Regions from separate parts of the Stutzerimonas sp. C6.4V genome, predicted to be linked through region 3. Evidence: predicted binding sites of a transcription regulator. Region 3 holds the regulator's gene; each other region holds the start of a gene.
The links. Region 3 encodes sigma-54, which starts transcription at its own class of promoters, with help from an activator protein. Its sites were predicted from a motif close to ANTGGCATNNANNTTGCTNT; they were not measured.
Positions count from the first base shown of each region.

Region 1: the regulator sigma-54 is predicted to act here: its motif matches at 6,137-6,156, upstream of fliD (flagellar filament capping protein FliD).
Region 2: the regulator sigma-54 is predicted to act here: its motif matches at 5,605-5,624, upstream of AC4LFW_RS05575 (CmpA/NrtA family ABC transporter substrate-binding protein).

Region 1 covers NZ_JBZUBM010000002.1:364,691-374,625, reverse strand. The annotation lists gene fliF (flagellar basal-body MS-ring/collar protein FliF) at 1-1,182, shown strand, start outside; gene AC4LFW_RS17595 (FliG C-terminal domain-containing protein) at 1,154-2,221, shown strand; gene fliH (flagellar assembly protein FliH) at 2,228-2,926, shown strand; gene fliI (flagellar protein export ATPase FliI) at 2,928-4,259, shown strand; gene AC4LFW_RS17580 (flagellar FliJ family protein) at 4,256-4,681, shown strand; gene flgM (flagellar biosynthesis anti-sigma factor FlgM) at 4,853-5,128, shown strand; gene flgN (flagellar export chaperone FlgN) at 5,125-5,565, shown strand; gene fliD (flagellar filament capping protein FliD) at 6,180-7,487, shown strand; gene fliS (flagellar export chaperone FliS) at 7,484-7,882, shown strand; gene AC4LFW_RS17555 (hypothetical protein) at 7,866-8,189, shown strand; gene AC4LFW_RS17550 (flagellar hook-length control protein FliK) at 8,186-9,373, shown strand; gene AC4LFW_RS17545 (flagellar basal body-associated FliL family protein) at 9,410-9,871, shown strand; gene AC4LFW_RS17540 (FliA/WhiG family RNA polymerase sigma factor) at 9,882-9,935, shown strand, end outside.
Region 2 covers NZ_JBZUBM010000001.1:1,154,571-1,164,505, forward strand. The annotation lists gene AC4LFW_RS05550 (nitrate/nitrite transporter) at 1-63, opposite strand, end outside; gene AC4LFW_RS05555 (1-phosphofructokinase family hexose kinase) at 405-1,343, shown strand; gene AC4LFW_RS05560 (thioesterase family protein) at 1,340-1,783, opposite strand; gene AC4LFW_RS05565 (ABC transporter ATP-binding protein) at 2,125-2,919, opposite strand; gene AC4LFW_RS05570 (ABC transporter permease) at 2,930-3,919, opposite strand; gene AC4LFW_RS05575 (CmpA/NrtA family ABC transporter substrate-binding protein) at 3,967-5,340, opposite strand; gene AC4LFW_RS05580 (ANTAR domain-containing response regulator) at 5,807-6,385, opposite strand; gene AC4LFW_RS05585 (CmpA/NrtA family ABC transporter substrate-binding protein) at 6,400-7,620, opposite strand; gene AC4LFW_RS05590 (BatD family protein) at 7,769-9,391, opposite strand; gene AC4LFW_RS05595 (VWA domain-containing protein) at 9,388-9,935, opposite strand, start outside.
Region 3 covers NZ_JBZUBM010000001.1:267,036-276,970, forward strand. The annotation lists gene AC4LFW_RS01195 (HPr family phosphocarrier protein) at 1-205, opposite strand, end outside; gene rapZ (RNase adapter RapZ) at 214-1,071, opposite strand; gene ptsN (PTS IIA-like nitrogen regulatory protein PtsN) at 1,204-1,668, opposite strand; gene hpf (ribosome hibernation promoting factor) at 1,675-1,983, opposite strand; gene AC4LFW_RS01215 (RNA polymerase factor sigma-54) at 2,044-3,552, opposite strand; gene lptB (LPS export ABC transporter ATP-binding protein) at 3,701-4,426, opposite strand; gene lptA (lipopolysaccharide transport periplasmic protein LptA) at 4,426-4,974, opposite strand; gene lptC (LPS export ABC transporter periplasmic protein LptC) at 4,961-5,533, opposite strand; partial or broken gene AC4LFW_RS01235 (KdsC family phosphatase) at 5,541-6,063, opposite strand; gene AC4LFW_RS01240 (KpsF/GutQ family sugar-phosphate isomerase) at 6,063-7,037, opposite strand; gene AC4LFW_RS01245 (ATP-binding cassette domain-containing protein) at 7,295-8,110, shown strand; gene mlaE (lipid asymmetry maintenance ABC transporter permease subunit MlaE) at 8,103-8,900, shown strand; gene mlaD (outer membrane lipid asymmetry maintenance protein MlaD) at 8,900-9,358, shown strand; gene AC4LFW_RS01260 (MlaC/ttg2D family ABC transporter substrate-binding protein) at 9,370-9,935, shown strand, end outside.

The DNA.
Region 1 (9,935 bases), on a different contig from region 3:
CGCGCGCCGACCAAGGCCTCGGTGATGGTACAGCTCGAACCCGGCTACAAGCTGAGCGCGGATCAGGTTGGCGCGATCGTCAATCTGGTGGCCGGCAGCGTGCCCAACCTCAAGGGCGAAGATGTTGGCGTGGTCGATCAATACGGCGCACTGCTGTCTCGCGGTCTGAATGTCGGTGGTGGCCCATCGCAGAGCTGGGGTGCGGTGGAGGAGTACCAGCAGAAGGCCGTGGCCAATATCGAGGAAGTGCTGGCGCCGGTGCTGGGCAGCGGTAACTACCGCATCAGCGTCGCGGCCGATATCGACTTCAGCCAGAAGGAAGAGACGCTCCAGTCCTACGGCGATACCCCGCGTCTGCGTCGTGAAGTGCTGAGCAATGAGAGCGCGCTGGATCAACTGGCGCTGGGCGTGCCCGGCTCGCTGGCCAACCGACCTGTTGCCCCGCCGAAGGAAGGCGAGGAGCCCAAGCCGGCCCCAGGCGAGACCAAGGGCGCGACCTCCCTGCGCGAAGAATCTACCCGTCAACTTGACTACGACCAGAGCGTGATCCACGTGAAACACGCCGGTTTCGCCCTGCGCCAGCAGAGTGTGGCGGTGGTGCTTAACGCCGCCGCCGCGCCGGAGGGCGGCTGGAGCGAGGAGGCCCGGGCGGAACTCGAGGCCATGGTCCGCAGCGCCGTCGGTTTCAAGGAAGCGCGTGGCGACCTGCTGACCCTCAGCGTGCTGCCCTTCGCCGCTGTTGAAACCGTCACTGAAGAAGTGCCGTGGTGGGAAAACAGCCAGGTGCATGCCCTGGCCAAGCTCGGCGTGGCTGGCCTGATCGCACTGCTGCTGCTGTTGATCGTGGTACGTCCGGCTGTTCGCAGCCTGACCCTGCGCAACGCGCCAGGCGAAGCTGATCCGGTTGCACTGGAAGGCACTCTGGCGGCTGCGCCCGGGCCGCTGCCCATCGAGGCCGAGACCCGCGCGGCATTGGCCAGCCCACGGCCCAGTGGCGACGGCATCCATGTATTCGGCGAACTCAATCCGCTCTCGGAAATTCGCCTGCCAGCGCCCGGTTCGGGGCTGGAGCTACAGATCGAGCATTTGCAGATGCTCGCCAAGAACGACCCGGAGCGCGTTTCGGAAGTCATCAAGCATTGGATAGGCCGCAATGAAAGAGACCTCAACCCAGCCAGCTGAGTCGGTGACCGGCTCGAGCAAGGAAATCAAGGCGCGCCCGGTGCAGTTGCGCTCGGTGAGCTCGCTGGATCAGGCGGCGATCCTCATGCTGAGCATGGGCGACGACATTTCCGCGGGCATCCTGCGCAACTTTTCCCGTGAGGAAATCATCAGCATCAGCCAGGCGATGGCGCGTCTGTCCAACGTCAAGCAGCCGATGGTTTCCGATGTGATCAGCCGCTTCTTCGACGATTACAAGGAGCAGAGCAGCATCAAGGGCGCCTCGCGGACTTACCTGTCCGGCATGCTTGGCAAGGCGCTGGGCGGCGACATCACCCGTTCGCTGCTCGACTCCATCTATGGCGAGGAGATCCGCGCCAAGATGGCCAAGATGGAGTGGCTCGATCCCAAGCAGTTCGCTGCGCTGATCGCCAAGGAGCATGCGCAGATGCAGGCGGTGTTCCTCGCTTTCCTGCCGCCGGGCATGGCCACCGACGTGCTCGAGTGTATGCCGGCCGAGCGTCAGGACGAGCTGCTCTACCGCATCGCCAACCTCAGCGAGGTCAACAGTGACGTCATCGCCGAGCTGGAGCAGCTCATAGATCGCAGCCTGCAGGTGCTCACGAACCAGGGTTCGCAGGTGCGTGGCGTCAAGCAGGCGGCGGACATCATGAATCGCTTCAAGGGCAACCGTGACCAGATGTTCGAGCTGTTGCGCGCCCACAACGAAGAACTGGTGGGCAAGATCGAGGATGAGATGTATGACTTCTTCATCCTCTCGCGGCAGAACCAGGACGTGCTGCAGACCCTGCTGGAAGTGATTCCGCTGGAAGAGTGGGTGGTTGCGCTCAAGGGCGCCGAGCCGGCGCTGGTCAATGCCATTCAAGGCGCGCTGCCCAAGCGTCAGGCGCAGCAGATGGAGTCGATCAACCGTCGCCAGGGCCCAGTGCCCCTGTCGCGGGTGGAGCAGGTGCGCAAGGACATCATGGCCGTGGTCCGGGACATGTCCAACGAAGGCGACCTGCAGGTTCAGCTGTTCCGCGAACAGACGGTCGAGTAAACGCCGATGAGCATCAAGATCATCAAGGGTGAAGGCCGCTCCTGGCGCCCATTCCGCTTCCCGCCTCGCGTGCGTACCGCAGCTGAGCTGGCCGACAGCGTTGCCGGCGACCCGGCGGCGCTGCAGCGCGCCGTGGCCGATGGGTTTCAGGAAGGCATCGACAAAGGCTACGAGCAGGGACTGGAGCAGGGCCGTGAAGCCGGGCATCGCGAAGGTTTCGAGCGTGGCGTCGAGGATGGTAAAGCGATCGGGCGTGAAGAAGGTCGTGTCATGGGGCGCCGCGTATTCGACGAGGCGGCGCGGCCAATGGATGAGCTGGTCATGCGCTTCGAGCAATTCCGGCAGGAATTCGAACAGGCGCGTCGTGACCAGTTGCTGGAGCTGGTGCAGAAAGTCTCCAAGCAGGTGATCCGCTGCGAACTGACCCTCCATCCGACGCAGTTGTTGACCCTGGCCGAGGAAGCCCTGTCGGCCATGCCAGGTGATCAGGAAGACGTCCGTATCCTGCTCAACCCCGAGGAATGCACCCGGATCAAGGAGCTGGCACCCGAGCGTGCGGCGGCTTGGCGTCTGGTCCCGGATGAGAAGCTGGCGCTTGGAGAATGTCGCGTAGTCACGGCTCAGGCCGAAGCCGATATCGGCTGCCAGCAGCGTCTCGATTCATGCATGGACACGCTGGCCGAACACATCAAGGCGGAAGCCTGAAATGTCCCTGCGTGAGAGCTTCCGGCTCGACGAAGCGTTGCGCTCGCTGGATACGGTACAGCTGGCGAAGGTCAGCGGCCGGCTGGTGCGCGTCTCCGGCATGCTGCTGGAGAGCCTCGGCTGCCAGCGCATGACCGGTCAGCGCTGCTTCGTCGAACAGGGCGACGGCAGCATGCTCGAAGCGCAGGTGGTGGGCTTCAACCGCGATATCACCTACCTGATGCCGTTCAAGAAGCCGGTGGGGCTGACCTCCGGCTCGCGCGTGTTTCCCGCGCCGGACGACGCCAAGCTGCATATTGATGAGTCCTGGTTGGGGCGCGTGGTCAATGGTCTCGGCGAGCCGCTGGACGAAATGGGCAAGCTCAGCGGGCGCGATCCACTGCCCACCGAGCTGCCATCGGTCAATCCACTCAAGCGCAAGCCGGTCAGCGAACCGCTGGACGTCGGCGTGCGGGCCATCAATTCCATGCTCACGCTCGGCAAGGGCCAGCGCGTCGGCCTGTTCGCCGGTTCCGGTGTGGGCAAGAGCGTGCTGCTTGGGATGATTACCCGGCAGACCAAGGCCGATGTGGTGGTGGTCGGGCTGATTGGCGAGCGAGGGCGCGAAGTGCAGGAGTTTCTGCTGCACTCGCTGGGTGAAGAAGGGCTGAAGAAGGCCGTGGTGGTGGTGGCGCCGGCCAACGAGTCGCCGCTGATGCGCCTCAAGGCCACCGAGCTGTGCCACAGCATCGCCGCTTATTTCCGCGACCAGGGCAACGATGTGTTGTTGCTGGTCGATTCCTTGACCCGCTACGCCATGGCCCAGCGCGAGATCGCCCTGGCGCTCGGTGAACCGCCGGCGACCAAGGGCTATCCGCCGTCGGTATTCGGCATGCTGCCGGAGCTGGTGGAGAGCGCCGGCAATGGTGCCAACGATAAGGGCAGCCTCAGCGCGCTCTACACAGTGCTGGCCGAGGGCGACGACCAGCAGGACCCGATCGTCGATTGCGCGCGGGCGATTCTCGACGGGCACATCGTGCTGTCGCGGCGCCTGGCCGATGCCGGGCACTACCCGGCCATCGACGTCTGCGCTTCGGTCAGCCGCTGCATGAGCCAGGTCGGCCAGCCGCCGCATCTCGGCGCGGCGCGCCAGCTCAAGGAGTTCTACAGCACCTACGAGAAGATCAAGGAATTGATCCCGCTGGGCGGCTACAGCCCGGGCGCGGACCTGAAAACCGACCGCGCCGTGAAGCTGGCACCCACCATCGAGCGCTTCCTGCGCCAGGAAGTGGGCGAGGCCGCGGAGCTGGAAACTAGTCTCACCATCCTGCAGAGCATCATCAAACAACCATGAAGCAGCAGATCGAAACGCTCACGCGCCTGGCCAGCCTGCGTGGCAACCGGGTCAAGCAGATGCTCGGTCAGGTTCAGTACCAGCAGAACCTCTGCCAGCGCTATCGCAACAACATCACGGGCCTGAGCCGCCTGTGTGGTTTCTCCGTGCCGATGAATACACCGCTGCAGCGCGACAACCAGCAGCGCTACAAGGCCACGCTGTACAAGATGGTCGAGCTGCAGCGGCGTGAGCTGGTTGTCGCTGAACAGGCGCTGGTGCGTATCCAGCAGGAGCTGCTGCAGGCCATGCGCAGCGAGAAGGTGGTCGAGCATGTGATCGACGCCAAGATGCAGCAGTGGCAGCAGCTGTTGATGGCGCAGGAGCAGAAGATTCAGGACGGTCTGGCGGCGCAGACCTGGTGGCGCAATCAGATAGCCTAGGCTGCTTTGGCTCGGTAGTGCATCGTAGGAGCCAGCTTGCGAGCGATCATGGTGGCCCGGGCGCCGCACGGCGCTAACGGCGCCACTCGTCCGTCCGATTGCAAAAAAGATTTAAGTAAACCGCCCGAGCGGTCGCTTGTTAGGCAGTAACCACTGAGTTGGAACGAAATCATGGAAATCAGCCGGCAGTTCAAGCCCGCCATTGCAATGCCCTCCGAGACCGCCGCGGCGCGTCCGGCCAGCGCTCGTCCCACCGCCCAACCTGCCGCGCGCCCGGCCGCTAGCCTGCCGCTGGAGCAGATGCATGATGCCCTGCGCGCCATGCCCGAGGTCGATCTGGACCGCGTCGCGGCCATCAAGCAAGCCCTGCAGCGCGGCGAGATCTCCACTGACGTGGGTGAGCTGGCCAGCAGCATGCTCAGCTATCACCGCGGGAACGATGCGTGAGCCAGCGCGAAAAGCTGCTGGCCGTCGTCGATGACGACCTGCAGCAGGATTACGGTGACTACCTCGCCTTGCGCGAGCTGATGCAGGAGCTTTACGGTCGTCTGCTCGAACGCGATGTGCCGGAAATCGACCGCATCAACCTGCAGATTACCGTTCGTGTCGAAGCCATTGCCTCACGCGCCCAGCGCCGCAGCAAGGTGCTGGCGGCGTTCCGTCTGGAAACCTCGGGCGTGGGCATGCGCCGCCTGCTGTCCAGCTGCACGGGTGAGCGCGGTGAATCCCTTCAGCGACATTGGGAGCAGGTCGGAGATCTTGCTGTGCAGTGCCAGCAGTTCAACGAGCACAACGGCAAGCTGCTCGCCATGCACCACGACATCCTTCAGCAACTGCTCGCCGGTGGGCAGGACGCCCGGCTTTACTCGCCGCAGGCCTACTGAGGCGCAACGTGACATCTCAGCGCCTTCCCGTGAGCAGAGCACGTCGCGCTGGCCCCATAGCGGGATAAATCATGCAGCGTGTTTTAAAGCGAAACGTTGGATGGAAAAGCTAACCCGTCTTACGTCCAGTGGCGGTCGAGGTTTCCTCTAGTCCGCTGATCGCCATCAAGCTGGCTCCTACAGGAGCGCGCTATCGCGGCGGCGGCTGTCTGTCGTGACGCACCCAACCTGCACGTATCGCCTTTCGTAGGAGCCAGCTTGCTGGCTATCAAAGTCTGCGAGCGCCATCAGGTCAAAAGGCTCGCCTCGAGCCCAAGCCTTCCACAGCTCAATCCACTGCAGGGCGCTTTTGGGCGCGACCCACGATCGTCAAGCCGCTCGCTCTGATAAGGATTAATCCTTTTCGGTTGCCGCTTTCACTCCCTCGCCTTTCACGTCGCCTTTATAGACAGATGTTCCGCCACCGACCGAGGCGGAAACGGTACTTCCCCGTTTCCTCGTCTTGTCGCGTTGCGGAAGCCTTTTTTCTGCATGGCCGGCTCTGAAACGCCCGCAATACGGGTATTCGAGAACTGGCATCCAACTTGCTCTACCTGTTTCAAGAGGGGATGGTGATGGCTATAAATTCCGATTACGTACAGCAGATGTCGACGCAGTTGGCGACCTACGAGGTTCAGTCTTCGTTGGATCGGCTTAACCGCAACGAAGCCCGCTACAAGGCGCAGCGCGATGCGTTGAGCGCGTTGCGCACGTCGATGAGTACCTTCAAGTCGGCCATGACCAAGCTCAACAGCAGCACATCGAGCATGCTGACCAACAGCGCGACCTTCAGTCAGGAGGGTTACGCCACCGCTACCGTGGGCACCACCGCAAAAGCCGGCACCTATGACTTCTTCGTTGAGCGTCTGGCGAGCAAACAGCAGGTCGCTGTACAAGGCTTGGCGGATGGCAGTCTGAGCGGCACCCTGACGCTGAACGCCCAGGCCTTCGACCTGAGCAAGTACGCCACGCTGAGCGATGCCGCCACAGCGATCAACGATGCGGGTCTTGGCGTGCAAGCGACGCTGGTACGCAGCGACGGTGCGGTCAGCCTGGTGGTGACGAGCGAGCAATCCGGCGCGGCCAATGCCTTCAGTCTTTCCATGACGGGAAATGCCGCTGCGACCACGACTGAGCTATCCACCGCGCAGGACGCCTTGATTCGTCTGGGTGGTAGCTACGGCGCTGGCGGCATCGAGCTGACCAGCGCCAGCAACACGTTCACCGATGTCATCGATGGCGTCAGCCTGACCGTGAGCAAGACCCATACGGCGACTGACACACCCTTGACTGTCACGGTGGGTCAGGACAAGGCCGGGACCCAGGCCAAGGCGCAGACCTTCATCGATGCCTTCAATGCCCTGATGACCAGTTTCGATTCGCTGACCGCCAGCGGCAGCGACAGTGACAAGCGTGGCGCCCTGGCGGGCGACTCCAGCGTGCGCTCCATCGAGAGCCGCCTCAACAGCCTGCTGCGTTCCGACTTTGGTGGCAAAAGCCTGATCGAGTTCGGTATCAGTGCAGACCGTAACGGCAAGCTGACGATCGACGCCAAGCGCTTCGAAGCCGCTGTCGCCAACGATCCTGCGGGATTCGAGGAGCTGTTCACCGGTACGGACAAGCTGCTCGACAGCATGGACAAGACCGTCGCGAGCTACACCAGCAGCACCAACGGCCTGCTGAAAAACCGCATGGACACGCTGGACATGAGCCTGCGCCGCATCGACGAGCAGTTCGAGACGCTCCAGCAGCAGTACGACACCCATTACAGCCGCTACCTCCGGCAGTTCACCACCATGATGCAGACCATGCAGAGCATGGAGCAGACCAGCGGGATGTTCTCGATGCCAACCCCATCGCAAGCTAACGGATTGTTCTCATGAACAGCTATCACCCTAACGACAGCTATGACAGCTACCGCTCGGTAGACCTCGAAGCGCGTGCAGCGTCGGCTTCGCCATACGAACTGGTGCTGTTGCTGATGGACGGCCTGCTGGACGAGCTGGCCCGTGCCCGCGGCCACATCGAACACAAGCGTTACCAGCAGAAAGGCATATCGCTGGAAAAGTGCATGAACATCCTCAACGGCCTTAATGGTGCCCTCGATGAAGAGGGCGGTGGTGAGGTGGTTCAGGGGCTGGCGCGTCTCTACGAATACTGCATCTACCGGCTTTCGGACGTCAGCGTGTCGCTGTCGCTGGAAGGGCTGGACGAAGTGATCAACCTGCTCGGGATTCTCCGCGAGGGCTGGGAGGGCGTCAGTGCCGCCCGTAAGTGACAGCGAGCGCCTGATGGCGCTGCACGGCGAATTGCAGGCTGCGTTGCAGAGCGATGACTGGACCGCTGTCGCCACGGTTGACGCGGCGATCCGTCAGTGCCTCGAGACACTGGCCGGGCGGCTTGAACTGGACGAGCCGACGCAGGCCGCTAAGAACCGCCTCAAGCAGCTTCACGGGGAAGGGCTGCAAGCTTGCGCCGACGAGTGCGAACGCCTGCGCCTGCTGTTGTTGAACCACCTCGAGTACGCCGAAGGGCGTGCCGCCTACCAGCGCATTGACATGTTCCAAGCCGGAGACAGGGGATGATGATCCAGTCGATTTCAGCAACGCGTGCCGCTGCGGCAAGTGGGGAATCCGCGCTGCCGGTGGCCGCTCGTGCGAGCCAGGGTGGGCAGCCCACAGCCGGCCGGGCTATGGCAGGCGATGCCATGCGCGGCTTTGGTGAGCGCATGCTGCTGGCGTCGACCGCGGACAAGGATCTGCCTTCGGAACTTACCGACCCATCGCTGCAAGGTGCTCTGCCCGTGTTGGTTGTTGAGCCGGGCCAGCCGATCCCGGCTGGCGGTAATGACAGTCAGGGCAGCGAAACACCCCAGGAGTTGACGCCTGAACAATGGCTGCTGGGCATGCTGGATCAGCAACTTGCAGCGATCCAGGCGCGCGACGCTGCACAAGTGGGCAACGCGCCCGCCCCGGTGCCGCAGGCGTTGCCGGACTCCGTCACGTCCGCCGCCGATGATGTGTTGATCGTATTGCCGGGTCAGGCTCAGGTTACCCAGGCCGTGGTAGAGGCCGCTCCGGCCGATCCGCTGGTCACCTTGATGAGCACCAGGAGCCAGCGCGGCCCTGTTGAAGTCAGCCAACTGGTGGCGGCCATGTCCAAGCTCGCGGGAGATATGGGCACTGCTCAACCTGCTGGCGTCGCGGCCACGCCGCTGGACCCCATGCAAAACGCCGCGCTGGATTCGGTTCTGGACGCTGTTGAGTCACTTGAACCCGGCGAGCCGCTGAACATAGCGGCCGAGCGCGCGCAAGCCGCACCGCTGCAGTCGGCTGATCGCGCGCTGAAATTGCAGGCGCCAGAAGCCAAATGGGGCGAGCAGATGTTGCACGTCCTGCGCGAGAACGTGGATCTGCAAATCCAGCAAAAGATTCAGAGCGCCACCATCCGCCTCGACCCGCCGGAGCTGGGCAGCATGGAAATCCTGCTCAGCCACGAGTCGGGACGGCTCAATGTGCATCTGTCTGCCGCGAACACCGATGTGGCGCGCCTGCTGCAGCAGACCAGCGACCGTCTGCGCCAGGAACTGGTGGGCCAGCACTTCGTCCAGGTCAACGTGCAGGTCGGCGCCGACGGCGGCGGTCAGCAGGGCCAGCCGCGTCAACGGCCTGTGCTTGCAGGGGAAGAGGCACCTCTGGCGGCCCGGCCGCAGGAGCAGGAACAGCAACGTGAAAGCGGCCGCGCCCGGGACGTCCTGGTAACGGTTTGACCCGTTTCAATTCAATCAGTCATTTGTGAGTGAGTTATGTCAACGTCCCGTATTGTCCTGCTGATGCTGTTGCTCAACGTCCTGACGGTTGCCGGTGGCGTTGGCGCCAGTTACTGGCTGCTCAAGCCCGGCCTGGAAGGCGCCAACTCGGAAGAAGTGGCAGAGGCCGAACCGGTCGAGCCATCGGAATACGTGTTCTTCCCGGTGCAGAAAGTCATCGTCAGCGTGCGCGGCGACGGCCAAGAGCACTACTTCGTGCTCGATCTGGCGCTGCAGGCGGACGCATCGGACGAGCCGCCGAAATTCGAGCAGGCCGAACCCATCGTGCGTAATTCGGTGGTGGGCTACCTGTCGTCCCTCCCGTTCGATGAATTGCGTGGGCTGAAGATCGGTGAGTTGCAGGAGCGTCTGGAAACGGCCCTGTTCGCCGATTTTGCCGCCAAGAATGCAGCAGTGCCCTTCAAGCACGTGCTGGTCAACAAGCTGATCGTGCAGTAAAGGCCGCGCCATGAGTGCCACTTGCCCCATCGTCTACTACGGCGCCACGCCGGCCGGCCCCTCG
Region 2 (9,935 bases), 890 kb from region 3:
GAAATAGAGAAAGGCGGAGAACAGTGTCGGCGTGTGGCCGGCTTTCCAGAAACTGGTACTCATTGGAGAGGCTCCAGGCGTTCATCGTGGGCGAAGGGGGCCGCCCCAGCTTCGAGGCGAAAACAAAAGGCGCCGCGACACACCTACCGGAGCAGGAATGTTGCGACGCCTTTGTCTAACGTGGAGACCGCCGTTGGCCTACCGTACCCAACGTGGAAGCATCTAGCGTGCCAGTCTGTTCAACACGGCGTTCTGTGCGGATCAGAGTTACAACAGGAGCTTGAAAGGACTGTACGTGCACAACGATCGCGCAGCTCCGGTCCATCTCGGGGCGATGCTGGCTTTAAACGATGCAGCCGTTTTGGCTGATGTAGTCTTGGGCAGAACAACTCAAGGAGTGATCAATGCCTGTCATTTCCACGCTTACCCTCAACCCGGCGATGGATCTGTCCGTCAGCACCGCCCGCGTAACGAGCACGGAGAAGCTGCGCTGTTCGTTGCCGCGCCATGACCCCGGCGGTGGTGGCATCAACGTCGCTCGGGTGGTCAAGACCCTGGGTGGCGATGCAATTGCGGTCTATCCCGCGGGCGGTCCCTTCGGCGATCTGCTCAAGCGCGCGCTGGATGAGCTGGACATGGTGCATCGACCGGTCCCGATCGCGGGTGACACGCGTGAAAGCTTCACCGTGGACGAGTCCGAGACGGGGCTGCAATACCGCTTCGTACTGCCTGGCCCATTACTATCGGCTGAGGAGCTGACGCGCTGTCTCGACGCGCTGGCCTCGCTTGAGCCATCGCCTAGGTATCTGGTGCTGAGCGGGAGCTTTCCGCCAGGCGTCCCCGTCAGTTTCTTCGATGATCTGCTCCTGCTCGCGCAACGCATCGGTGCAAGGCTGGTCGTGGACCTGTCCGGCGAACCCCTGGCCTACGCTGCTCGCCAGGGTGGTGCATACCTGATGAAGCCAAGTCTCAGTGAGCTCGCGGCGATCATGGGCTACTCGATCACAAGCGAGGCCGAGCAGGAAAACGCCCTGCGCCTGCTGCTGGCACAGGGCAGTGCGCAGGTCATAGTGCTGTCCCTCGGCGCAGATGGAGCATTGGTTGCCTGGGGCGAGCAGCTGCAGCGGCTGCGTTCGCCCCGGGTCCCTGTGGTCAGCGCGGTGGGTGCGGGCGACAGCATGCTCGGTGCCATCGTGCTGGCGCTGGCGGAAGGACGCAGTATCGAAGAGGCCGTGCAGTTCGGTATCGCCGCGGGCAGCGCAACCGTCATGCGTCCCGGTACCGAGCTTTGCTACCGCGAGGATGTGCTCCGATTGCTGCAGCTCGGGGATGGCCAAGGCTAGTCGATCCAATTCACGCGCGGGAATTTAGCGGCAAACGCCTCAGGCATGGCGACGACACGACTTTGCGCATAGTCGTAGAAGACGAAGCCGGATTTGGCCATGGCAATCAGGGCCCCATCGGCCGGGCGGGTGATGCGAAAGGTGATATCGCCGCCGTACTTGTTGAAATCCATGACGCCCACCTCGAACAACAAGGCATCCCGTGCATGGGCTTCGGCTCTGTAGGTGGTGGCCAGGTCGGTGACGATGATGCCACCCCCGTCCTTGCTGGTCTCGGCGATGCCATAGGCAAACAGGAAGCGCGCACGGGCCTCGGAAATCATCGAGATCATCGAATCGTTCGCCAAATGGTTGCCAGCATTGATGTCGGTGATGCGTACGGTGAGCTGGGTGCTGAAGCAGAACTGGTCTTCGGGAAACTGGAGGGTCAGGCGGGCCATGGTGCTCTCTTGCTTGGGCTTGTTCCGGGCGCTGGGTAACGGCGCGACATGGGCGCGGATTCTACGTGTCCGCGCACCAGGCCCAAACAGGATTCAGCCTGCGGATGACCCGCCTTGCGTCGATTGCACGGGTGCGTCAGGTAATGCGCTGGCGGATGCCCTGCAGGCGCTCATCGATGATTGATCATCCGCGCATGGCATTCGGCTGGTGCCAGGTGCGCTGATACGTTTGCGGTGCCGCTCGGCTGCGACTCGACTGAGATGGTTGCCGAGCAACACCAGGCAGGCGGCCAGGGACAGGGCTATCGATATTTCCATGGGCATCTTCCTCTGTTCGGAATTCAGGCAGCAGGCCGCTGCTGGCGCTGGTAGAGAAATTCCAGCACCTGCGCGCGGCAGGCGTGATAGCCGGCGTCATGGGCCAGCATCATGCGATCCCGCGGGCGTGGCAGGTCGACGCGCAGAATGTCGCCGATGGTCGCGGACGGCCCGTTGGTCATCATCACGATGCGGTCCGAGAGCAGCACGGCTTCGTCGACATCGTGGGTGATCATGATCACCGTGTTGCCGAGGTCGGCGTGGATCTGCATCAGCGAGTCCTGCAGGTGCGCGCGGGTGAGCGCATCGAGGGCGCCGAAGGGCTCGTCCATCAGCAGCACCTTGGGCTGCATCGCCAGCGCCCGGGCAATGCCGATGCGCTGCTTCATGCCACCGGAGATTTCGCTGGGGCGCTTGTGGCGGGCGTGGGTCATGTGCACCAGGTCGAGGTTGTGTTCGATCCAGTCGCGCATTTCCCGTTTGCTCTTCTGGTCCTTGAAAACTTCCCGCACCGCCAGCTCGACGTTCTCGTAACAGCTGAGCCACGGCAGCAGGCTGTGGTTCTGGAACACCACCGCGCGCTCCGGGCCCGGTTCGTTGACTTCGCGACCGTCGAGGATGACGCCGCCGGTGGTGGCCTGGTAAAGCCCGGCGACAATGTTCAGTACCGTGGACTTGCCGCACCCGGAATGGCCGATCAGCGAGACGAACTCGCCCTTGGCGATGCGCAGGTTGACGTTCTGCAGCGCGCAGTAGAGTCCCTTGTCCGTGGGAAAGCTGATGCCGACGCCGGTGAGTTCGAGATGGGTAGGGTTCATCGTTATTTCCTCAGCGCAGGTCTGCGTTCTTGTCCCAGCTCACGCGGCGCTGGAGCATCAGCATGATGCGATCCAGGGCGAAGCCGATCAGGCCGATGACGATCACCGCGACCATGATCCGGCCGAGCGAGTTGGAGCTGCCGTTCTGGAACTCGTCCCAGATGAACTTACCGAGGCCCGGGTTCTGCGCCAGCATCTCGGCGGCGATCAGCACCATCCAGCCGGTCGCCAGCGACAGTCGCAGGCCGGTGAAGATCATCGGAATGGCAGCCGGCAGGACGATGCGGCGCACATGGCTGAGCGGCGACAGGCGCAGCACGCGGCTGACGTTGGTCAGGTCCTTGTCCAGATTGGCCACGCCAACGGTGGTGTTGATGACCGTGGGCCAGAGGCAGCACAGCGCGACGGTCAACGCTGAGGTGACGAAGGACTTGGCGAACAGCGGGTCCTCGCTGACATAGACGGCGCTGACTACCATGGTGACCAGCGGCAGCCAGGCGAGTGGTGAGACCGGCTTGAACACCTGGATCAAGGGGTTGATGGCGTTGTACACCGGCTTGCTCAGGCCGCAGACGATGCCCAGCGGCACGGCGATCAGCGAGGCGAGGGCGAAGCCGGCCATCACCGTGTACAGGCTGGTGAAGATCTGCTCGAAGAAGGTCGGCTTGCCGGTGTAAGGGCGAATCTTGACGGTGGCATCGGGGTTCTTCGCCAGCGTCGCGGCGTTGCGTTCTTCCTGGCGCTGGTAGAAGGCGGTGGCCTTTTCCCGCGACTGGATGTGCGCATCGACCAGCCCGTTGAATTGCTTGGCCACCTGGGTCGGACCGGGGAACTGGCCGAGGCTGGTCTGGATGTTGCTCGCCACCAGCTGCCAGAACAGCAGGAAGGCGAGCACGCCGACGACCGGCATGATGACCCGGGCGAGCCAGCGCTTGAGGCGGACCTGACGGGCCACCTCGAGGGTTTGTTTGATGTTTTGCACGACGGCTGGGTTGCTCATCGACATGTCCTCCTGGGTTGGGAGGCCTGCGCCTCCCATGCGCGGGATCAGAGCGTGGTATCGCCTTTCAGGCCGATCGCGAACTGTTCGAGGTAAGCGTTGGGCGCGTGGCCGTCGTAGGTGATGCCGTCGATGGTGTCGGCCAGCGGTTCGCGGATGCCGTCTTCGTCGGCGGGCGGCACGTCTTCGGCACTGAGCAGGCCGTCGGCGATCAGCTCTTCGGCGGCCTGGCGGTAGATTTCCGGGCGGTAGACGCGCTTGGCGGTTTCCAGGTACCAGCTGTCCGGCTTGGCTTCGGCGATCTGCCCCCAGCGGCGCATCTGTGTCAGGTACCAGATGGCATCGGAGTAGTAGGGGTAGGTGGCGTGGTAGCGGAAGAAGACGTTGAAATCCGGTACTTCGCGCTTGTCGCCCTTTTCGAACTCGAAGGTGCCGGTCATCGAGTTCGCGATGACCTTGGCATCGGCGCCGACGTATTCCGGCCGCGAGAGGATTTCCACGGCTTCCTGGCGGTTGGCGTTGTTATCTTCATCGAGCCACTTGCCAGCGCGGATCAGCGCCTTGACCAGCCGCTTGTGGGTTTCCGGGTTCGCTTCGGCCCAGGCCTTGGAAACGCCGAAGACCTTTTCCGACATGTTCTTGCGGATCGCATAGTCCGCCACCACCGGCACGCCGATTCCCTTGAACACGGCCTGCTGGTTCCAGGGCTCGCCGACGCTGTAGCCATGGATGGTGCCGGCTTCCATGGTCGAAGGCATCTGCGGCGGCGGGGTGACCGAGAGCAATGCCTGGGCATCGATCTGGCCGCTGATGTCGCCCTTGGCAGGCGCGTAATAGCCCGGATGGATGCCACCGGCTGCGAGCCAGTAGCGCAGCTCGTAGTTGTGAGTCGAGACGGGGAACACCATGCCCAGATTGAACGGCTTGCCGCTGGCCTGGAACTGTTCGATGACCGGCTTGAGCGCGTCGGCCTTGATCGGGTGCACGGGCTTGCCATCGGCCATCGGCACCTGGGGCTTCATCTGCTCCCAGACGGCGTTGGACAGGGTGATGGCGTTGCCATTGAGATCCATGGTGAAGGCGGTGATGATCTCGGCCTTGGTGCCGAAGCCGATGGTGGCACCGATCGGCTGGCCGGAGAGCATGTGCGCCCCGTCCAGTTCGCCGTCGATGACACGGTCCAGCAGAACCTTCCAGTTGGCCTGGGCTTCGAGCGTGACGTACAGGCCTTCGTCCTCGAAGAAGCCCTTCTCGTAGGCAATCGCCAATGGCGCCATGTCGGTAAGCTTGATGAAGCCAAGCTTGAGTTCTTCTTTTTCAGGTTCGGCAGCCCAGGCGGCCATAGGTATCAATTGCAGCAGGGCTGAGCAGCCAACGCTGGCAACCAGCGCTTTCAGTAGCGTACGGCGGGTCTTGCGCATGATTCATCCCTCAATCGCGAAACGAAAAAAGGCGTCACGGACACACCCTCTGCAAGCGCAGAGCGAGCACCGTTGACGCCTTTGTCAATTCGTCCCGATCACCGCCGTTGGCGACCCGAAGACGTGGTGCCAAGGTGATTGCAAGGGGCTTGCCAGATTCATTCTCGGCGTAGATCAGTTCTGAAACGCATTAAAATACAGGTGGTTAGCGATTGTGCATGGCGGATGGCTGGGTGCTGGTGGCCAGTTGGTCGAGCGATGAGAAGAGCGAAACTCGTGCAAAGCGCAGAAACCTGGCGCCTTTTTGGTTCACGGCGAAGCGACATGAGACGTTGTTAGGAACTGCTTATCAGCACTGCGCAGGTGAGGGTGGTGGGATGTTGTGCCATGGGTGGGGCGGGCGAACAAGTTCGTCCCTACAGAAAGCGCCATGTGGATGTAGGGACGAATGATTTGTCCGTGGCACTCACTGTCCCAGCAGATCATTCATCGCAATGATCTGCTCGGCGACCTGGATCAGCTTCTGCTGGCGGCTCATGGCCTGGCGGCGCATGAGGGTGTAGGCCTCTTCCTCATTGCAGTTGCGCATCTTCATAAGCATGCCCTTGGCCAGTTCTACGCGCTTGCGTTCGAGCAGTTGCTGGTCGCGAGCGTGCAGTTGCGCACGGATGGCCTGGTCACTTTCGAAGCGCGCCATGGCCACGTCGAGGATCGGCTTGAGGCGCTGGGCCTGGATGCCTTCGACGATGTAGGCGCTGACGCCGGCACGGATCGCCTGGCGCATGGCGTCGGGGTTTTTGTCGTCGGTGAACATGACGATGGGGCGGGGCTGGTCACGGGTGACCATGACGACCTGCTCCATGACATCCCGGCCCGGTGAATCCGTATCGATCAGCACGACATCCGGGCGGACGGCTTCGACCCGTTCGGGCAGGTCAATGGTCAGGCCGGACTCTTCGATGACTTCGAAACCGGCCTCGATCAGCGCATCGCGCAAGCGGCCAACCTTGCGTGGGGTGTCATCGATCAGGAGAACACGAAGCATGGCTGTCTCCCTTTTCAAGGCTTGCACAGCGATGGAGTGCCCGTCAGGGCATGCAGGGCAAAACTGCGCGCGTAGCCGGCAGGATCGCTGCCATCCCAGTAGCTGCCGTCCATGAGCCTGGCGCTGCGCATGGGGGACGCGGGGACGGGAATGCCCAGAGCGGTCGCTGCATCGCGGTACAGGCTTGTCTGCTGCACGCTCTGAGCTACGGCGAGGTAATCCGGATCTTCACGAAGCAGGCCCCAGCGACGTAGTTGTGTCATGAACCAGAGGCCGTCGGAGTGGTACGGCATGTTTACCTCACCGTCACCGAAGAAGCGCAGTGGGTGTTTGTCCTGCCAGGCATGACCGAGGCCGTCTTCATACTGGCCAAGGAAACGTGGTTCGATGGCTGCGACGGGCGCATCGACATAGTCGCGGCCGGCTATCAGCTGCGCCGTGCTGCGGCGGTTCTCCCTGCTCTTATCGATGAAGCGGCTGGCCTCGAGAATGGCCATGACCAACGCGCGGGCGGTGTTGGGATAGTGGTCGACGAATTCCTGGGTACAGCCGAGTACCTTCTCCGGATGGTCGGCCCAGATCGACTGGCTGGTTGCGATGGTGAAACCCATGTCCTCTGCAATAGCCTGCGCACCCCAGGGCTCGCCGGCACAGAAGCCATCGATGCGACGCGCCCGTAAATGGGCCACCATCTGCGAGGGTGGCACCACCAGCGTGCGGACATCGGCTAGCGGGTGAATGCCGTGAGCGGCCAGCCAGTAGTAGAGCCAGAGCGCATGGGTGCCCGTGGGAAATGTCTGGGCGAGCGTGAGTTTTGCACCACTCTGGCGCACGCATTGGCCAAGCGCATCAGGATCGATCACGCCAGCGGCTTTCAGTTCACGGGACAAGCTGATGCTCTGCCCGTTCTGCGCCAGCCCCATAAGCACCGCCATGTCCTTGGGGGCACCGCCACCTATGCCGAGGTGCACGGCGTAAACCAGCCCGTACAGCCCGTGCGCGGCATCGAGTTCGCCTTCGACCAGCTTGTCTCTCACGCTGGACCAGGAACTCTGTCGGCGAAGATTGAGCGTCAGCCCATAGGGCTGCGCAAAGCCCTGCGTCGCTGCGACGATCAGGGATGCCGCATCGGTCAGCGCCATGAACCCCAGGTTTACTACGTGCTTTTCCGGCGCGTCGCTGCCGGCTACCCAGGCCTGGGCATCAGGGCGGGGCGAGGGGGAAAAATCGGTCATGCTGAGAAGTACCCGTTGCCGTGCGAAGCCCGCCCGCTGGTTTATGGGGGCTGAGGAGAGCTGAAACCTGTCAATGGATTAGCAAGCCACATGCCATGCAGGCGCAAGCCGCTCTGGCCGCAACGCCCATTCCGCCGGGGTTGGCCGATCAGCGGGGATACAAGGGCGGGAGAGTACCGGTTTCCTGACCGTCTTCAGTAGCCTGGCTTGCCGGCAGGCTCTGGATGGCTTGCCACAGGGCGTCGCCTTGCCAGCGTTGGCCGGTCTCGCTGTAGAGCGCGCCGTTGAGTCCATCCAGCGCCTCGGACAGCGGTTGGAAGCGCGCAGCCATGTCGGCGAGGGTTTCGGGTTGCTGGCGGGCCCAGGCGTCGAGGGCCTGGCGGGTGGCCTGGGTGTCGTTGGCCATACAGGCGCGTTTGAGATCGTCGAGCAGGCTGCGTGGAGTCGGCCCGGACTGAGCCGCACGGACTACCGCGGGTTGGCTGCGTGCGTGCAGCCACAGGCCGAACCCGATCAGGGTTGTCAGCGCCAGCAATGCGCTGCTCAGCTGCCAGGGCCAGAGCCTTGCCACATCCCGCTGTTCGGACACGTCGGCCGGCTCGATCACAGGCTGTTGCAGTTCGGGGTTGTCAGCTATCTGGAGGCTGCGCGCGGGCAATACGGTGCGTTCCAGACGATCTTCCAGGGTGTTCCACCAGACCAGTTCGATAGCTTGGAGCTGGAAGTCGCCAGCGCGCGTCGCCACCAGGGCTTCGCGCTGCTCAATGCTACCGCTGATGCCATCAGCGGTAATTTCGTTGTGCAGGCTCGGCTGGTCAGGGTAGCTGCGCAACCCGGGAATTCGGGTTGCCTCTATGGGAGGGAGTTGGCTGCTGGTCAAGCCGTTCGCCTTGAGCATCACGCTGCGGGTCAACGCCTCGCCAAGCTGTGCTTCCCCAGGCTCGGGGCTCCAGGCTTCGACCAGCGTCAGCCCTCGGGCAGGGAGCCAGGGCGCGTCGGCGGGATAATCGGCGGGCTTGGGTTTTACCATCAGCGGGATCGTCGGGGATTTCACCTGCGTCGAGCGCCCGAATCGCGATCCGTAACGGTCCCCGGCCGCAGGCGCGACCGTGGTGGCGCTGAACAGCTGAGCGGGGATCGTCAGCTCGCCGCTTTTCTGCGGGAATATCGCATAGCGGATCTCGATCACGCCGTGACGGACCCCGTTGATGTCCTTTTCGTAGGTGCGTGGCTCGCCCAGCCGCTCCACCAGCGCGTCGCCCATCTGTAGCGGCGAGAGCGTGCTGTCGTCATAGAGCGATACCGAATGGTAGATGCGCAGGGTCAGTAGGACCTGCGCCTGCACATAGGCAACTTCCTGGTCGAGGCTGGCGTCGATGAAAATCGGGGCAAGCAGGTCCGCAGCGCTGGCGCTGGATTCGGTGACATGCAAGGTGATGGGTTCGCTATGTGCCTCGCCGAGCCGCAATGGAGGGATGACGACATAGCCGGTCTGCCGCGGTTGCAGGGTAACCTGCCACTGGGTGACTGCCCGAGCTTCGCCGTTGCTACCGGACAGCTGGTTGTTCTGGCGGGTGCCGGATACCTTGAACAGGCTATCCAGCGGCTGCAGGTCGGGCTTGCCGAATGCGGTGGCATCAGCAGTCTCCAGGGTCAGCTCCACCGTTTCGTCCAGGCTCAACTCGGTGCGGTCCACCCGAGCGACAAGGGTTGCGGCGTGGGACGGCAAGCCCACCAGAAGCACAAACATCAGTGTCATCCGCCGGATCATCGCTTCAATTCCTGACGTTTGCGTTGTTCAAAGAGAAACTTGCGGCGTAGCAGCTCGCCGGGATCGTCCGGAATCCTGCGCAGCCATTGGTTCATCGCCTGGTCCTGCTCTGGATCGAGGGATTGCTCCGGTGCTTCGGCCAGTGTTTGTTCCGCAGTCGATGGTTCGGGTTCGGCAGAGGCCTCTGGCAATGCTTCGCCCGGCCTCTGCGTTTCCTCTGCCAGAGGTTTCGTGGGTCCGTCCGGCGCGTCGTGGGACGACGCTTGCCCTTTGCTCGCCTGTACCTGACTGCCCTGTTCGGCTTCGCTCATGGACGCCCGGTCCATCGGCTGGTCAGAGACGTCGTTTTCCTCCTGGGCCTGCCGTTGCTGCCGCAGCGCTTCTTCCACGATGGCCTTGTTGCGGCGTGCTATCTCAAGGTTCGGGTCCAGCTCCAATGCTTGATCATAGGCTTCGATGGCCGCTTGCAACTCGTCGTTGCGTGCCAGGGCATTGCCTCGGTTGTAATGGGCAGCGGCTGTATCGCCTTTAGCGAAACTTTCCG
Region 3 (9,935 bases):
CGCCCTCGGCGTGCAGATGCAGCGTGGTGCCCTTGCTTGCGGCGAGCATCATCACCGCCATGATGCTCTTGCCATCGACCAGCGTGGCCGGGCAACGTCCGACGCGCACCTGACAGGGGAAACGGTTGGCAACACCGACGAACTTGGCCGCAGCACGGGCATGCAGCCCAAGCTTGTTGATGATGATGATTTCGCAGGACGGCATTTTTTTTCCTAGGCCAGGTCGCGATGGCGAACCTGAACGTTCTTCAATGGCTCGCGCAGGGCCCGGCCAATGCGCTCTGCCAGATAAACCGAACGATGGTGGCCGCCAGTGCAGCCGATGGCAACCGTGACATAGGCGCGATTGCTGGCGGCGAATCGCGGCAGCCATTTGCTCAGGTAGCCCAGGATGTCCTGATACATCTCCTCGACATCGGCCTGCATGGCGAGATAGTCGATGACAGGCTGATCCAGTCCGGAAAATTCGCGCAACTCGGCTTTCCAGTAGGGATTGGGCAGGCAGCGCACATCGAATACCAGATCGGCGTCGACCGGCATGCCTCGCTTGAAGCCGAACGACTCGAAGAGAAAGGCGGTGCCGGGTTCGGGCTTGTTCAGCAGGCGCAGCTTGAGCGTGTCGCGCAGTTGATAGAGGTTCAGATGTGTCGTGTCGATCTTCAGGTCGGCGTGATCGATGATCGGCGCCAGCAGCAATTCCTCGTCATGGATCGCCTCGGCCAGCGAGCGATGCTCGGTGGTCAGCGGATGGCGCCGACGGGTTTCGGAAAAGCGCTTCAGTAGGGTTTCATCTGCGGCGTCGAGGTACAGCACATCGCAGTGGATGTGCCGCGCGCGTACTTCGTCGAGCAGCTCGGGAAAGCGCTTGAGCTGGCTTGGCAGGTTGCGCGCATCAATGGAGACCGCGACCTGTGGTTGCAGGAGTTCGGTGTGCAGTAGCGCTCGTTCGGCAAGCTCTGGCAGTAACCCGGCTGGCAGATTGTCGATGCAATAGAAACCGTTGTCTTCGAGTACCGCCAGTGCGGTGCTTTTCCCCGAGCCCGAGCGCCCGCTGACGATGATCAGGCGCATGGCGTTACCGCGGCAGGTGGCTTGGCATACGCGTCGATGCGCCGGTTCAGGCTGATATATCGACCACAGGATTCGCAGGTTGGGTACACGTCTCTTCCCTCACTTCATGCGGAGGCGTGACATGCCGCCTCGCTAGCGGCCGCTTTGTATATCAACAATCGCCTGGTAAAGATCCTGGCTGGTAGGCGCCTTGCGCAGCTGATCGCGCACCTCCTCGCGATCCAGCATGCTGGCGATCTGGCGAAGCAGTTCGAGGTGCTCATCGGTTGCGGCTTGCGGGACCAGAAGCACGAACAAGAGGTCAACCGGTGCGCCGTCGATGGCATCGAAGTCCACTGGCCCGTCGAGTCGCAACACCGCGCTAAGCGGCGATGCACAGCCGGCCATGCGGCAGTGAGGAATGGCGATACCGTTGCCAAACCCGGTGGAGCCTAGTTTTTCGCGGGCAACGAAACTCTCGAAGACAGTTTGTGGGTCCAGGTCTGGCAAATCCTGGGCGATCACCTTGGCGATCTGCTCCAGGACGCGTTTCTTACTACCTCCCGGTACGTTCACGAGGGAACGTCCGGGGGTCAGGATGTTTTCGATTCGGATCATGATGGGTTAGCGAGCAAGGGCACCCTGGCTATGGTCGAGCTGTTTTTCTTTATGCTTGATGAGCTGGCGATCCAGCTTGTCGGCAAGCAGGTCGATGGCTGCATACATGTCTTCATGTTCGGCGTTGGCAACGACTTCGCGCCCGGCTACGTGCAGCGTGGCTTCGGCCTTTTGTCTGAGTTTCTCGACCTGCAGCACTACCTGGACGGCAATGATGCGATCGAAATGTCGTTCCAGTCGCTCGAATTTCTCCTCGACGTAGTCACGCAGGGCTTCGGTGATTTCCAGGTGAAGGCCAGTGATGTTGACTTGCATACTGCATCTCCTTATTGCCACGTGCGAAGGGCTGGCGATGAGCCGCTCAGGTCGCCTGCGTCACAGCAGCCGCTTGCGTTCGCTAGACGGCGCGATCCCGAGAGATTCGCGATATTTGGCGACTGTTCGGCGTGCGACCTGGATACCCTGTGCCTCCAGTAAACCAGCGATCTTGCTGTCGCTCAATGGCTTTTTCTGGTTTTCCGCAGCCACCAGCTTCTTGATGATCGCGCGGATCGCAGTAGAGGAGCATTCGCCGCCTTCGGCGGTGCTCACATGGCTGGAAAAGAAGTATTTCAGCTCATAGATGCCGCGAGGTGTGTGCATGTATTTCTGAGTGGTGACGCGGGAAATCGTCGACTCGTGCATACCGACCGCTTCGGCGATGTCATGCAGCACCAGGGGCTTCATGGCTTCATCGCCGTGGTCGAGAAAGCCGCGCTGATGCTCGACGATCTGCGTGGCGACTTTCATCAGGGTTTCATTGCGGCTGAGCAGGCTCTTGATAAACCAGCGCGCCTCCTGCAACTGGTTGCGCATGAAGGTGTTGTCAGCGCTCGAATCGGCACGCTTTACGAAGCCTGCATACTGGGCATTGACCCGCAATCGCGGCATGGCATCCTGGTTCAGTTCCACCAGCCAGCGGTCGTTGTGCTTGCGCACGATGACATCGGGCACCACGTACTCCGGCTCGCTCGTTTCGATTTGCGAGCCCGGGCGCGGATTGAGGGTCTGGATCAGGTCCACAACCTGGCGCAGTTCATCTTCCTTGAGCTTCATGCGGCGCATCAGGGCGCTGTAGTCCCGGCTGCCGAGGATGTCCAGATGGTCGCCAACCAGGCGCATCGCCTCCGCCAGCCACGGGGTGCGCTCGGGCAACTGGCGCAGCTGCAGAAGCAGGCACTCACGCAGGTCACGTGCGCCAATGCCGGCCGGTTCGAACTGCTGGATACGGCGCAGCACCACTTCGATCTCGTCCAGCTCGATTTCGAGCTCCGGATCGAAGGATTCAAGTACCTCTTCCAGGGTCTCGTCGAGGTAGCCCTGCGGGTTGATGCAGTCGATCAGCGTGGCCGCGATGAGCCGATCGGTGTCGCTCATCGGCGCGAGATTCAACTGCCAGAGCAGATGGCTCTGCAAGCTTTCACCGGCGGAGGTGCGGGTGGTGAAGTCCCATTCGTCATCATCGCTGCTGGGCAGGCTGCTGGCGCTGGTCTGATAGATGTCCTCCCAGGCAGTATCGACTGGCAGCTCGCTGGGGATGCGATCTCCCCAATCACCGTCCTCGAAGTTTTCTACCGTATTGATCGGCTCTTCATGGTGGGTGTCGGTATTGTTCTGCTCGCTTGCCGTGGTCTCGGGCTTCCTTTCGACCGACTCGGCCATAGGGTCCGAGTTGTCGAAGTCGTCCCCATCTTCCTCGCGTTCGAGCATGGGGTTGGAATCCAGCGCTTCCTGGATCTCCTGCTGGAGATCCAGCGTGGACAGCTGGAGCAGTCGTATGGCCTGTTGCAGCTGCGGTGTCATCGTCAGCTGCTGGCCCATCTTCAGGACTAGCGATGGTTTCATGGCAGAGGACTTCGAACCTTGTTTGCCGGCGCAACCGCGCCTGTTCCATTTCGTTGACGCCCGCCGGCGTCCCTGTAAGCAAATTATATGCCTGCCAACGAAGCCTTTGCCTAGCCCCCGGTGCCTGTCTCGAAGCGAAATCCCGCAATCAGAGGCGGAATTCGTGTCCGAGATACACTTCCTTCACGAGCTGGTTGGCCAGGATGGTCTCGGCGTTGCCTTCGGCGATCAGTTGGCCATCGTTGACGATGTAGGCTGTTTCACAGATATCCAGCGTTTCGCGGACATTGTGATCGGTGATCAGTACGCCGATGCCCTTGGCCTTGAGGTGATGGATGATCTGCTTGATATCGCCGACCGAAATCGGGTCCACGCCGGCGAAAGGCTCGTCGAGCAGGATGAACTTGGGTGCCGTGGCCAGCGCACGTGCGATCTCGACGCGACGGCGTTCGCCACCCGACAGGCTCATGCCGAGGCTGTCGCGGATGTGGCTGATATGAAACTCCTGAAGCAAGCCTTCAAGTGCCTGCTGGCGCCCGTTGCGGTCCAGGTCCTTGCGCGTCTCAAGGATCGCCATGATGTTGTCGGCCACCGATAGCTTGCGGAAGATCGAGGCCTCCTGTGGCAGGTAGCCGATGCCTGCCCGTGCTCGACCATGCATGGACTGGTGGGTTACGTCCTGGTCATCGATCAGCACGCGGCCCTGGTCGGCCCTGACCAGTCCCACGATCATGTAGAAGCAGGTGGTCTTTCCGGCACCGTTGGGCCCGAGAAGGCCGACGATTTGACCGCTGTCGATCGAAAGACTCACGTCGCGCACGACCTGACGGCTCTTGTAGCTTTTGGCCAGGTGCTGGGCTTTCAGCGTTGCCATTACTCGCTCTGCTCCGCTGTCGACTCGTCTTTCTTGCGGGGCTGGATGACCATGTCGACGCGCGGCTGTGGCGTGGTCACATCGGTATTGGTTGCGCGGCCTGCGTTGACGATCTGGCGCTGGGTGTCATAAACGATCTTTTCGCCTTCGAAAGTATTGCCCTCCTGGACGACCTTTGCCTGGTCGATCAGCACGATACGCTCGTTTGCCGCGAAGTACTGGATCGTCAGCCCATAGGCCTTGACGATCTCCTTGTCGACCGCCGGCTTCTGCTCGTAATAGGCGGGCTTGCCGATCGAGGTGAATACTTCGACGTCACCGTTCTTGTTCTGGGTGATGGTCACGGTGTCGCCGGTGATCTTCATCGTGCCCTGGGTGATGACCACATCACCGCGATAGACCGCGACGCCCTGGCGATCGTCCAGCTCGGCCGTGTCGGCCTGCACGCGGATCGGCTGGTTGCGGTCTTCGGGCAGTGCATGGGCATTGGCGCCGAGCAGGAAGATGCTCATTCCGAGCAGGAAAGGAAGGGTCTTAACGCAGCTCATGCTGGCCTCTTACATTGGATAGCAGGAGCATCCTGCCTTCGTTCAGGTACGCTTTCATACCCGTAGCGTTCGTAACGCCGTTCGCGGCGACGATTCTAACGGGTTGCCCGGTCTCGGCATATTCCTCATCCGGCAGCACGGTCATCCGGCTGCTGGTGATGATTGTCGGGCGGCCCTTGGCATCGGTGCGCTCGACGCGGACGTTGTCGATAAGCTCCACCTCCTTGCCCTGCGGGCCAACTTCGCCGCGCTCGCTGGTAACGTGCCAGGGCAGGGCGGAGCCGCGGTAGGAGCGAAGGTCGGGGCGGGTCAGCAGGCTGACGTCGCTTGCCTTGATATGTTCGACCTTGTCTGCTGTCAGCTCGTAGTTGCGCTTGCCGTCCGGCTGATACTGCACGGTGCGGGTGTTGGTGGCATAGAAGTCGATCGGTGATTGCTCTGCAGCGGTGGCCGGGGCGTCCTGCATGAAGCTTTCGGGACGAATGTTCCAATAGCCTACCGCGACCAGCAGCAGCGCAATCATCAGAAGGAGGCCGGGAAGGCGGATTCGGCTCAGCATCGGGACCTCATAGATAGGCGGATTGCGCGGCGTCCAGGGTACCCTGCGCGCGCATGATCAACTCGCAGAAACTCGCGTGCAGCGCCTTCGCCGCCGCGTGCGGTCGTGACGCCGTGGGCATGCTGACGGACGAAGCTGTCGGCGCTGGCGACAGCCATGCCCAGGCCAACCCGGCGAATGACCGGCAGGTCGGGCAGGTCGTCGCCGAGGTAGGCCACCTGAGCATAATCGAGTTCAAGTTCGCCCAGCAGTTCATCGAGCACCACCAGCTTGTCTTCGCGACCCTGGTACAGGTGCTGAATGCCGAGCCCCTGGGCGCGCCGCTCGACCACCGGGGTCTTGCGTCCGCTGATGATCGCGGTGCGAACGCCGGAGTTGATCAGCATCTTGATGCCGTGCCCGTCCAGGGTGTTGAAGGTCTTGAACTCGCTGCCGTCGACCAGGAAATACAGCTTGCCGTCGGTGAGCACACCATCGACATCGAAAATGGCCAGGCGAACATCTCGGGCGCGGCGCAGCAGATCGTTCATTACATTACCCCTGCACGCAACAGGTCGTGCATGTTCAGTGCGCCCACCGGGCGGTCGCGTTCGTCGACCACCACCAGCGCGTTGATCTTGTTGTCTTCCATGATCTTCAGGGCTTCGGCGGCGAGCATGTCGGCGTTGGCGGTCTTGCCATGGATGGTCATGACCTGGTCGATGCTGGCCTGTCGCACATCGACACCCTTGTCCAGCGTGCGGCGCAGGTCACCGTCGGTAAATATCCCGGCGAGGCGGCCATCCTCTTCCACCACGACCGTCATGCCGAGGCCTTTCTGGGTCATCTCCAGCAGGGCGTCACGCAGCGACGTGCCCCGGCTTACCTGTGGCAGGCGGTCGTCGGAATGCATGACGTGCTCGACCTTGAGCAGCAGGCGCCGTCCCAGCGCACCGCCCGGATGGGAAAAGGCAAAATCTTCCGCGGTGAAGCCGCGAGCTTCGAGCAGGGCAATGGCCAGGGCATCGCCCAGCACGAGACTCACGGTGGTGGAGGACGTAGGCGCCAGATTCAGTGGGCAGGCTTCGATGGCTACGCTGGCGTCGATGTTGACCTCGGCGGCCTTGGCCAGCACTGATTCGGGGTTGCCGGTCATGCTGATGAGGGTGATGCCCAGGCGTTTGATCAGCGGCAGCAGGGTCACGATCTCGCTGGTGCTGCCCGAGTTGGAGAGCGCCAGCACGACATCGTCCCGGGTGATCATGCCCATGTCGCCATGGCTGGCTTCGGCCGGGTGTACGAAGAATGCCGTGGTGCCCGTGCTGGCGAGAGTGGCGGCGATCTTGTTGCCGATATGGCCCGATTTGCCCATGCCGACCACCACGACACGGCCCTTGCACTGCAGGATGAGTTCACAGGCCCTGACGAACTGCTCGTCGATACGCGTTCTGAGTTGCTCGACCGCTTCCACTTCCATGCGGATAGTGCGTTGGGCAGTCTCGATCAGCTGGCTGCTCTGGCTCATGTCTGGTCATCGCCTGAATGAAAACGCGAGATTATAGCGCCAATCCAGCCGCCCCTCACCGAAAGCTTTAGTGCAGATCGTCGCGCCTGTAGCTGAATGCAAGCTGAACGGCGTGCGATTGCTCATGTGCCGATACAGTGGGCTGCTTGGGACGCCTACGGCGCGGTGCTATAGTTCGCGCCGCCAAAACGGCTCTGCGAAGTATCTCCGAACGCTCGGAGCGCGTCTGTTTCGCAGGCTGTATCCGAGGAGATCCGATGAGTGCCGCCAACGCTAACGCCGTCGAGCTGAAGGGTGTCACCTTCAAGCGCGGCGAGCGGAGCATTTTCAATAACATCGACATGGTCATTCCGCGCGGCAAGGTGACGGCCATCATGGGGCCGTCAGGCTGTGGCAAGACCACCTTGTTGCGCCTGATTGCTGCACAGTTGAAGCCCGTCAGTGGCGAAGTCTGGGTGGCCGGGACCAACCTGCCCAGTCTCTCGCGCCGCGAGCTGTTCGACATGCGCAAGCAGATGGGCGTGCTGTTCCAGAGTGGCGCGCTGTTTACCGATCTAGACGTGTTCGAGAACGTCGCCTTCCCCTTGCGTGTGCACACCAGGCTGCCGGAGGAAATGATCCGGGACATCGTACTGATGAAGCTGCAGGCGGTCGGGTTGCGCGGTGCGGTCGAGCTGATGCCGGACGAACTGTCCGGTGGCATGAAACGTCGCGTGGCACTGGCAAGGGCCATTGCCCTGGACCCTCAGATCCTTATGTATGACGAGCCCTTTGCCGGCCAGGACCCCATTGCCATGGGCGTGCTGGTCCAGCTCATTCGTCTGCTCAACGACGCGCTCGGCATTACCAGCATCGTGGTGTCCCATGATCTGGCTGAAACGGCCAGCATCGCCGATTACATCTATGTGGTCGGCGACGGCCAGGTCCTGGGGCAGGGCACGCCGGCGGACTTGCGCCAGTCGGATAACCCGAGGATTCAGCAATTCATGCGCGGCGCCGCGGATGGCCCTGTGCCGTTCCATTTCCCTGCGCCGGACTATGCCGACGACCTGTTGCGAGGCTCAGATGCGTAAGCGTTCCCTGATCGAGCGAATCCGCCTGTTTGGTGTGGCCGGCATCGATGTGGTCGCCGCCCAGGGCCGTGCGACACTTTTCCTGTTTCATGCGCTGTTCGGCTCCAGCGGCCTGGACAACCGCTTTTCGTTGCTGGTCAGGCAGCTCTACTCGGTAGGGGTGCTGTCGCTCGCCATCGTGGTGGTCTCTGGCCTGTTCATCGGCATGGTGCTTGCGCTGCAGGGCTACAGCATCCTCAGCAGCTACGGTTCGGAGCAGGCGGTTGGGCAGATGGTGGCCCTCACCCTGCTGCGTGAGCTGGGGCCGGTGGTGACGGCGTTGCTGTTTGCCGGGCGCGCCGGCTCGGCGCTGGCGGCGGAAATCGGCAACATGAAATCCACCGAGCAGCTGTCCAGCCTCGAAATGATCGGTGTCGATCCGTTGAAATACATCGTCGCCCCGCGGCTGTGGGCGGGCTTTATCGCGCTGCCTCTGCTGACCGTGATCTTCAACGTCGTCGGCATCTGGGGCGGTGCGATGGTCGCGGTGGACTGGCTCGGCGTATACGAGGGCTCGTTCTGGGCCAACATGCAGAACAGTGTGACGTTCTCGTCCGATGTCCTGAACGGTGTGATCAAGAGCATGGTGTTCGCTGTTGTGGTGACCTGGATCGCGGTGTTCCAGGGCTATGACTGCGATCCGACTTCCGAGGGGATCAGTCGCGCCACTACCCGAACCGTGGTCTACGCCTCGCTGGCGGTGCTCGGCCTCGACTTTATTCTGACCGCGTTGATGTTTGGAGATTTTTGATGCGTATCCGCACCCTGGAAATCGGTGTTGGCCTGTTCCTGCTCGCGGGGATTCTCGCCCTGCTGCTGCTGTCCCTGCGAGTCAGCGGGCTGAACGTCAACAGCGCCGACACCTACAGGCTGTATGCCTATTTCGACAATATTGCCGGTCTTAGTGTCCGATCCAAGGTCACCATGGCTGGCGTGACCATCGGCAAGGTGACCGCAATCGATCTGGATCGAGAGAGCTACACCGGGCGCGTCACCCTCGAGATACAAAAGGACGTCGACATCCTGCCGACCGACTCTACCGCTTCGATCCTGACGGCAGGGTTGCTCGGTGAAAAGTATGTTGGCATCAGCGTCGGTGGTGAGGAAGAAACGCTCGGCGATGGCGACACGATCCGCGACACCCAGTCTTCGCTGGTGCTGGAAGAGCTGATCGGCAAATTCCTGCTTAATTCGGTCAATAAAGAATGAGGAGCAACCCCATGATGATGGCCCTGCGTCGCGGCTTGCTGGTATTGCTGGCTGCCTTTCCCCTTCTGGTCCAGGCGGCGCCCAGCGCCCATGATGTGATCCAGCGAACCACCGATGAGTTGCTCGCTGATCTCAAGGCAAACAAGGAGCAATACCGTCAGGACCCGAATGCATTCTACGAGTCGCTCAATGACATACTCGGTCCCGTGGTCGATGCCGAAGGCATCTCGCGGAGCATCATGACGGTCAAGTACTCACGCAGCGCCAGCCCCGCGCAGATGAAGCGATTCCAGGAGAACTTCAAGCGCAGTCTCATGCAGTTCTATGGCAACGCACTGCTGGAGTACAACAACCAGCAGATTCGCGTGCTGCCGGCCAGCGGCAAGCAGGACCAGGAGCGCACCAGTGTCGGTATGGAAGTGACGGGCCGCCAGGGAGAGATCTATCCGGTGTCCTACACCATGGTCAACAAGGGCGGTGAATGGCGCGTGCGCAACGTGATCATCAATGGCATCAATATCGGCAAGCTGTTCCGTGACCAGTTCGCCGACGCCATGCAGAAGAACGGCAATGATCT